4 regions of the Mesobacillus sp. QJM3NY_10 genome follow, and region 2 is predicted to be linked to each of the others. Evidence: predicted binding sites of a transcription regulator. Region 2 holds the regulator's gene; each other region holds the start of a gene.
The links. The regulator Rex, encoded in region 2, represses fermentation and respiration genes when NADH is low (regulators of the CRP and FNR family bind a similar motif). The targets are predictions, from matches to a motif close to TTGTGAAATATTTCACAA.

Region 1 (2,206 bases), 2.1 Mb from region 2:
TCGACACCGCCATTGATTGCATAAAGCAAAGCTTTCGCCAGGTTGGCGCGTGCTCCGAAGAACTGCATCTGCTTACCGATTTCCATTGCGGAAACGCAGCAGGCAATTCCGTAGTCATCCCCATATTCACAGCGCATCAAATCGTCATTTTCATATTGGATTGAGCTCGTTTTAATTGACATCTCAGCACAATACTTCTTGAAGTTCTCAGGCAGGGCAGGAGACCATAACACTGTCAGGTTTGGCTCTGGAGCTGGTCCGAGATTATCAAGTGTATGAAGGAAGCGGAAAGAGTTCTTCGTTACAAGCGATTGCCCGTTATGTGCCATACCGCCGATTGATTCAGTTACCCAAGTTGGGTCACCACTGAATAACTCGTTATAGTCAGGAGTACGCGCAAATTTCACCAGGCGAAGCTTCATGACGAAATGATCGACAATTTCCTGTGCCTCTTTTTCTGTAAGAGTTCCATTTTGGAGATCTCTTTCAATATAGATATCCAGGAATGTTGCGACACGGCCAAGGCTCATTGCTGCTCCATTCTGTTCTTTGATTGCTGCAAGGTATGCAAAGTAAACCCATTGGAATGCTTCAACTGCATTGGATGCTGGCTTGGAAATATCATAGCCATAGCTCTGGGCAAGCTGCTTCAATTCATTCAATGAACGATATTGCTCAGAAATTTCTTCCCTCAGGCGCATTGTGTCCTCAGTCATGACACTGCTTGTCGTTCCATGATCTTTCTTCTTTTGCTCCATCAGGAAATCTACACCATAAAGAGCTACTCGGCGGTAGTCACCAATGATGCGGCCGCGTCCGTAAGCATCTGGCAGTCCAGTGATGATTCCGGCTTTACGGGCCTGGAGCATTTCTTTTGTATAAACATCGAATACACCCTGATTATGCGTTTTACGGAAGTCAGTAAAGATCTTTTCAACTTCTTTATCCAATTCATAACCATATGCCTCGCATGCTGCTTTTGCCATCCGAATGCCGCCAAAAGGCTGCATAGAACGCTTAAATGGCTTATCGGTCTGGAAGCCTACAACTTTTTCTTTGTTCTGATCAAGATAGCCCGGTCCATGGGATGTAATGGTGGATACTACTTTTGTATCCATATCAAGTACACCGCCATTGTCACGTTCCTGCTTTGTTAATTCCATAACCTGCTGCCATAATTGAAGCGTTTCCTCAGTTGCACCTTCAAGGAAGCTGGAATCACCGGTATATTCAGAGAAGTTTTTTAGAATAAAGTCCCTAACATTGATATCTTCCTGCCAAGCACCATTTTTAAAGCCTTTCCATTGTTCCATTTAAATTCACCTCTAAAGTAGATGTTTATATAACAGTTGCTACACTTTTATCATACTACGGATATAACAGATTGAGTGTGACATATTTGTGAAAATGTGAACAAGATAATATTGGTATGCGTTACGGAATTATTCTTGGTTCAGGTTCTAAAAACTGTTCTATAATTGTGTGAAGTTTTTCTGTTGCTGTTATATAAGAATTTCTTTATGTATATAATTCTATCAGTAAAATTAGTACCGTGTTTATAGTGTTATGTATGTTTTGTGTCAATTTAAGAAGTGTAACCAAAAGAAAAAACAGGATGCAATATCCTGTTCCAGTGGTACCAAGCGGGATCATCAGGACGATCCAATAGATTCGATTTTAATAAAGATACCCTTATGCAGCGATGTTGCCTCCCATAAGGGTACGATAAGTTGATAAAGATACCCTTATGCAGCGATGTTGCCTTCCATGAGGGTACAATAAGTAGAAAAAGATACCCTTATGCAGCGATGTTGCTTCCCATAAGGGTACAATAAGTCGATAAAGGTACCCTTATGCAGCGACGTTGCTTCCCATAAGGGTACAATAAGTCGATAAAGGTACCCTTATACAGTGATGTTGCCTTCCATAAGGGTACGATAAGTTGACAAAGATACCCTTATGCAGCGATGTTGCCTTCCATAAGGGTACGATAAGTTGACAAAGATACCCTTATGCAGCGATGTTGCCTTCCATAAGGGTACGATAAGATGATAAAGATACCCTTATGCAGCGATTCAGCTTCCGATAAGGGTACATAATACCGATTATCTAATCGACAACGATATAGGCGATCATAGGTCCATTATGTTCAGCTGAAGGGTGGGTCAGACAAATCAGCCTGTAGGTTCCTTCTTTATCAAACTGC
Region 2 (2,206 bases):
AAAATTCCCTGTGTATTGTGAACACTGAAACAAAGTTCACACACAAGTTTTATAAAATAGTGTATTATTTGGTAGAAAGGAGCTTTAACATGGCAGAATTTACGCATTTTAATGAAGAGGGAAGAGCGAAGATGGTCGATGTCAGTGAAAAGCCGGAGACGGTCCGTACGGCAGTCGCCCATTCAAGCATAACCGTGAACGAAGATATATATAGTAGAATCACTGAAAATAAGATGAAAAAAGGGGATGTACTGGCTGTCGCGCAGGTAGCAGGCATCATGGCGGCAAAAAAGACATCCGAAATCATCCCGATGTGCCACCCAATTCCTTTGACAGGCATTGACCTTTCGTTCGATTGGGAGCAAAATGGTAATGACTATATTTTAAATATCGCCGCAGCTGTAAAAACAAAAGGGAATACAGGTGTGGAAATGGAAGCGTTAACAGCAGCTTCAGCATGTGCGCTGACTGTTTATGATATGTGCAAGGCCGTTGATAAGGGCATGGTGATTGGCAAGACATATCTGGTCGAAAAAACCGGCGGTAAAAACGGTGATTTCAAGAGAGAAGAAAAGTTGAGATAGAAATAACGGACAGGGTGGAGGATGGAGAATGACGAATGATGCTATGAAGATTCCGCAGGCAACCGCAAAACGTTTGCCACTGTATTACCGGTTCTTATTGAACTTGCATTCTTCAGGGAAGCAAAGGGTGTCATCCGCGGAATTAAGTGAAGCGGTAAAGGTGGATTCAGCAACAATCCGAAGAGATTTTTCCTACTTTGGGGCTTTAGGTAAAAAGGGATATGGCTATAATGTGAATTACCTGCTAACCTTTTTCCGTAAGACATTGGACCAGGATGAGCTGACGAAAGTTGCCCTGATCGGTGTCGGAAACCTGGGAACAGCATTAATGAACTACAATTTTTCAAAGAATAATAATACGAAAATCAAGATAGCTTTCGATGTTGACGCAGGAAAGGTCGGCACGAAAATCGGCGAAGTCTCAATATATCACATGGATGATCTTGACAAGGTTGTCGTCGAGGAAGGGATCCAGGTAGCTATCCTGACGGTTCCTTCAGCCGTAGCACAGCCGATCACAGACCGATTGGTACAGGCGAATATCAAGGGAATCCTGAACTTCACGCCGGCGAGGCTGAATGTGCCGCCGTCGATCAGGATCCATCACATTGATTTGGCGGTTGAGCTGCAGTCATTGATTTATTTCTTAAAACATTATCCAACAGATACTGAAACAACTGAATCAGTCGAATAAAAAATAGCTCCTTCATGAAGGAGCTATTTTTTCTGTACATTCTTCAGTTTGAAATGGAACATAATCATCCTGATGCCGGACCCGAAGTCGAACGTGGCAAGAGCTACAAGCAAATAGCTAAAGAATCCCCAGCCTGTCTCGTTTACATTCTGGATGGCGAAATAGGTGAATAAGCTGCCTAACAAGATGTAGACAATGCCTGAAAATAAAGGCGATTGCTTCATAACTTAAAATCCCCCAATAAAGCTTTGTATTTTCTCTGCTTCTTTTATCATTCTCTCAATGTCTTCCCTAAATACGGATTGAAGCAGGACAACCATTGTATTCATTGTAACGTGGGCAATGATTGGCACGATGATCCGCTTTGTTTTTACATAAAGGAAGGCAAAGGTGAAGCCCATCGCTGAGTATAGGATCACGTGCTCCGGCTCCATATGGGCAAGCGCAAAAATGACAGAGCTGATTAGTGCGGAAAAGAAGAAATTCATTTTCTTATGCAGGCTGCCGAAAATGATTTTACGGAAGACGATTTCTTCTAATATAGGGCCGATAATCGAGCTAACCAAAATGATAACTGGGAACATTTCAATCAATTTAATGATTTCCTGTGTATTCTCCGAGCCCATTTCAATACCAATCATGTTTTCGATGCTAGCCGCGATTGATTGGGCGAACAGAGCAAGGAATACACCTGCGAATGCCCAGGCAGCAGAGCTTGCAGGTGATGAAGCATCACGCAGGTCAGTCTCTGTTCTGCGTTCTTTCCTTAGAAGCAGAAGCACAATCACAAGTGTGAGAGAAAAGCTGATCACGAGCCAGTATGGAATCGAGAGTGTCTCCATTTCCTTAAGGCTTTTTCCCATTGCAGCTCCGATAAAGGCAACAATCGGAATGCCGATCAGGCTTGAAAGCTGCATGACAATATAGG
Region 3 (2,206 bases), 1.3 Mb from region 2:
TGGTTCTGTGGGACTTGGGTATCTTGCTGACTTGATCGGTTTGCCATTGATGATCATCAGTGTAGGATTCCTTCCCTTGCTCGGAATATTGACCATGTTCCTTCCTAAAGATGAAAAGCTAGCTGAATGGAACAGTTAATCTCTATAATAGTCAATTAAAATATTCCATTTGTATATTTATGTTTAGGCATACTCCTGTTAAGGAAATAAAGAAAATGAGGATAAAAAGAAGGGAGATCAACATGTCTAAATTTAAGATTAACTATTTTTTTGAAAAAGATTTTAAAGTTTCACGACCAATCGAGGTAGAAAATATTTCAGAAGCCATCCAGGATGCCAAGGATCAAGAAGGCCAGATTGAATTCACTGGTGAAGATAATGTTTTTTATAGATTCGATACGAAAGACATTAAGCTTGTAACGATTACAGAAAATTAATTTATATACTTAAAGGGTGAAGCTTTAATGGCTTCACCCTTTTTAGTTACTTTTAAATTATTTTTATACGCGCTGCCAGCTCTTGCTTCTCTTCCTCGCTGAACATATTCTCCGCCATTGGGAAAAGGATGCTTTCTTCCTTAGCGAAATGGCTTACCAGTGTATAGTTTGCATTTTTTATCATTTGAGCATTTTCAATCATTTTCTCATTTGTAAAACCTGTTGTGCCATCCTTTGTATTGTGGAGGAAGGTTCCAATGAAGCGCTTTGCCTGATCATGTTCATATTCCATTACTGCAATCGGTCCCATTTCCCTGCCAATATAAACTGCCATCATCTCAAACAATACGCCTTCTTCACGCTCCGAATGTGGTTCAAGCTCAGCAAGGAACTCAATGACCAGCTCTCTCAGCTTCGAAAAATTCTCCTCCATTTGCTCCCCTTCCTCAATCTTTACTGAAATATTTAAAAGGTTCGCAAGCATCTCCAATAAAGGTGGATGTTCATTTTTTAATTGTTGAAGACCTGCACATAATGTAAAACTTGAATCCTGGTTGATACCACTCATACAGCCTGTCATCCTAATCGGCCTCCTATATGTTTTGATACTTTTATTATAGAAAGCGATCGCATTCGGGGTTGTGATAGGCATCACAATTACTATTAATTTAAGAAAATGTGAAGAAATAATGACACTTTGTTAAAATTTCTAAAAATTTTAACAATTAACCTTCAAATATTATAAATCCTTACATATAATGAATTTATAGCTTAAAGGAAAAGGAGTGAATTTACATTGCAAAATAATTTGTATCGCGATTTTTACAAAAAGGCACTTATGCCAGCCGGGCACAGTGACAAGAAAGCCTTCCTTGATCTCCAGCCTGACATGCTGCATACTCATTTACTGATTGGACTTCAGGGCCACCAGGATGATGGGCGGGAATTTTACCATTGGAACGTTACGATATATAAATCAGATTCATCCGGAATCTATGATGCTGGCAAACCAGTATATGCTTCAACTCTGTATGATCGGTTTGATGAAGCTGTTGAGGCAGCGCGGAATATAGAAAAAGAGATCCTTAGTGACCAGCTTCACGCAGTGTGCCAGCAAGAAAAAATCAGTTAACCCTCCCTCATTTATCCCTCTTTTGATAGCTCCACCCTTTTTTGAACCCACTTGTGAATTAACTTACATATGATGAATATAGAATAATTGTTAATGTCTAGCGACAGCATGATTATTTTAATATGGTTTAATTCTCCTATACTTTGTCTTATTAATCGACACGTTGATTTGCGCTCCAGGCACTTCGCTTTCCGCGGACGTGCCGTGGAGCCTCCTCGGCGCTATACGCGCCTGTGGGGTCTCCCCTGCCCCTTACTCCCGCAGGAGTCTTCGTGCCTTACGCTCCAATCAAATAGATGTCCTTTTCACCACAGATTCATTATCCAATGGATCTTGAGAGACCCTTTGGCATTAATAAACAAAAACAAAAGAGGCAGGTAAAGGGCAAATTAATGACCTTTACCTGCTTCAGAATGGACTTATTTAATCATTTTAACTATTAAGCAAGCCTGAATACGATTCCGTGTCCGCCTTTTGGATATTCCCATTTGATATTCTGGTACGGGCAGCCGATGCGGCAGCTGCCGCATTCGTGACAGCCTTCATAGCCTACCTGCATCCTCTTTCCTTCCCATTTGTATACTTCAGCCGGGCAGAATACTGTACAGAGTTTGTCAGGGCACTGAGTCATGCAGAC
Region 4 (2,206 bases), 1.6 Mb from region 2:
TATCATCAATGCTTAATGTATCGTTCTCCAGTGTAAAAATCTGTGTAGGGCAGATGTTAAAACAGGCTTCACATAATGTGCATTTCTCCTCATGTATCCTTACTTCATGTAACGACCATTCATTATATAGGTTAGAAGACTTAAAGCTGTCCTCATTGAACCGCCATTTTACTGGCGTTACTGAAGACAGAACAGTTTTTTTGCCATCCATCGAGAGTTTTGTGAAAAAACCACGTCTTGATAGTTTGGGTTGAGCATCTTCCTTAAGTGATAGGGTCTTGGTGATCAATACTGGATCAAGTTCCATGACGTTCAAAACTTCATTGACTTTCCCTATGCGTTTTTCTAACTCCTCATCAGCAGCAGATTTTTGAATAAAGCGTACTCCTTTTTTATGGAAATAAAGCAATTCCAAGAAGCTTGGAAGCGGGGAATCATCTTGTAATAAAAGGTGACCCTGGATGACCTTCCTTGGTGGCGACTGCCCTTTTATTGCCTGCTGCGGGCATACCGTTATGCAGATACCGCAGAGAGAACAAGCCTTTTCATCTAATTTAAGAGTTCCTTCTTCAATAATTAGTGCACCTTGTGGACATTCATCCATACAAGCTGTACAGGTACTCAACGGACTTTTCTTTTTTGAACACGCTTCTGATATTTCCAGTTCATAGCTCAAGCTTTCGAGCCAATTGGTTAGTAGCGACATATAGGTCACCTCAAGAGTGATAATTCATATACCTCTATTCTACGACTAAAGTTCATGATAAGTGGCGAGTTTGCTGGATATTCAAACATATTTAAAGGAATGTTCACATTTTCTGACCGGCTGTAAGCGTTATAAAGCCTTTGTGTCAGTGTCTTTTAATAGTTTTCTATAATCAGCACAAAAAAATAAACAATTAAATTAGGTGAAATCCTTCACATACGCTTGGGGGAATATCCACAGAATGTATATTGTTTCACAAACTTGATTGCCATATAGTGAAGTTGTAATCGAAAGGTGGTGAATCCCGGTGATTGGATTAGATAAAAAAACAGAATGTGCGAATGTTTTTATAGTCCTTGCAGATTTATATAAACAACCAACTAGAGAGATCTGGGATGAGATTCAGCAGCAGGATCTACTGAAGAAGCTGGAAGGATCGGTCAACGAACTTTTTAGTATCGACTTTTCAATAGAGGAAGTCCTGCCAGAGAACTATGAAGAATTTACAGAGTTATACATGACCTCTATTGGCAGCACGCAAAAGGAGGCTGCACTTCCGATTGAGTCTTTATATAAACAGTGGACACTGGATGAAACGTGCACTCTACCCTTTGCTAGGGACAAAGGTTATATATTGGGAGATTCGGCGTTACATATCAATTATCTGCTAGAAAAGCTTAAGATCGAAATCCCTAATGAATTACAGGGTATGCCGGACCATCTGGCAATCCTGTTGGAGTTGTTGGCTTATTTCATTGAGCATGCCCCCGAAAATACCACTGCTGAATTTTTGGATGATCATTTCGATTGGCTCGATGAATTCGAATCGCAGCTTTCGGAAGTAACGGTTCACCCATTTTATCAGAGATTGACGAGAGCATTGATGGAAATATTAAAGGCGCAACGAAATAGTTACCTGCAAGGCTCTAAATCTTAAAGGTGGTGATGCTTTTAGTGAAGGACATCCTTTTAAAAAGAGCTATAATAACAGATTCCATTAAAGGGACCGGATACTCTGCGAAAGAGTCAATGAGTTTTACATTCAGCAGTAATGGAAGAAAGCATCAATCACAAAAATGCCTTGCATAAACGGTAAAGGCAAAAACTACTAAATGTTTTATCGGTCTGGAGTAAAAGGAGGGCTAAAGAAAATGGTGGATACAAAACTATCACGTCGAGGATTCATTAAAGCCTCTGCAGCAACTGCTGCATTGGCATCTGCGGGAACAGTAGGCTTTAATGAATGGTCCAATGAATATGTAAAAGCAGGAGCAAATGCAGAAATAAAGGAAATACCTAGTACTTGCAATGCATGTTCAAGTAAATGCGGGATGATCGGCCATGTCAAAAACGGGCGATTATGGAAGCTGACAGGGCACCCTGATCACCCTTATTCGAAAGGGAAGCTATGTGCCAGGGGGCATGGTTACGCTACAGTTGTCTATTCTCAAGATAGGCTGACACAGCCTTTAAAACGTGTTGGTGAAAAGAAATTTGAGC

Region 1: the regulator Rex is predicted to act here: its motif matches at 1,400-1,417, upstream of pflB (formate C-acetyltransferase).
Region 3: the regulator Rex is predicted to act here: its motif matches at 1,077-1,094, upstream of AC0VX7_RS07740 (hemerythrin domain-containing protein).
Region 4: the regulator Rex is predicted to act here: its motif matches at 907-924, upstream of AC0VX7_RS09290 (TorD/DmsD family molecular chaperone).

What each region holds. Positions count from the first base shown of each region.
Region 1 is NZ_CM149675.1:2,892,376-2,894,581, reverse strand. It holds gene pflB (formate C-acetyltransferase) at 1-1,313, opposite strand, end outside; gene AC0VX7_RS14550 (cupredoxin domain-containing protein) at 2,110-2,206, opposite strand, start outside.
Region 2 is NZ_CM149675.1:255,143-257,348, forward strand. It holds gene moaC (cyclic pyranopterin monophosphate synthase MoaC) at 90-584, shown strand; gene AC0VX7_RS01415 (redox-sensing transcriptional repressor Rex) at 613-1,278, shown strand; gene AC0VX7_RS01420 (YdiK family protein) at 1,302-1,502, opposite strand; gene AC0VX7_RS01425 (CPBP family intramembrane glutamic endopeptidase) at 1,506-2,206, opposite strand, start outside.
Region 3 is NZ_CM149675.1:1,560,941-1,563,146, reverse strand. It holds gene AC0VX7_RS07750 (MFS transporter) at 1-139, shown strand, start outside; gene AC0VX7_RS07745 (hypothetical protein) at 243-437, shown strand; gene AC0VX7_RS07740 (hemerythrin domain-containing protein) at 490-1,017, opposite strand; gene AC0VX7_RS07735 (hypothetical protein) at 1,234-1,569, shown strand; gene AC0VX7_RS07730 (ferredoxin family protein) at 2,009-2,206, opposite strand, start outside.
Region 4 is NZ_CM149675.1:1,880,850-1,883,055, forward strand. It holds gene AC0VX7_RS09285 (4Fe-4S binding protein) at 1-676, opposite strand, end outside; gene AC0VX7_RS09290 (TorD/DmsD family molecular chaperone) at 1,014-1,643, shown strand; gene AC0VX7_RS09295 (molybdopterin-containing oxidoreductase family protein) at 1,858-2,206, shown strand, end outside.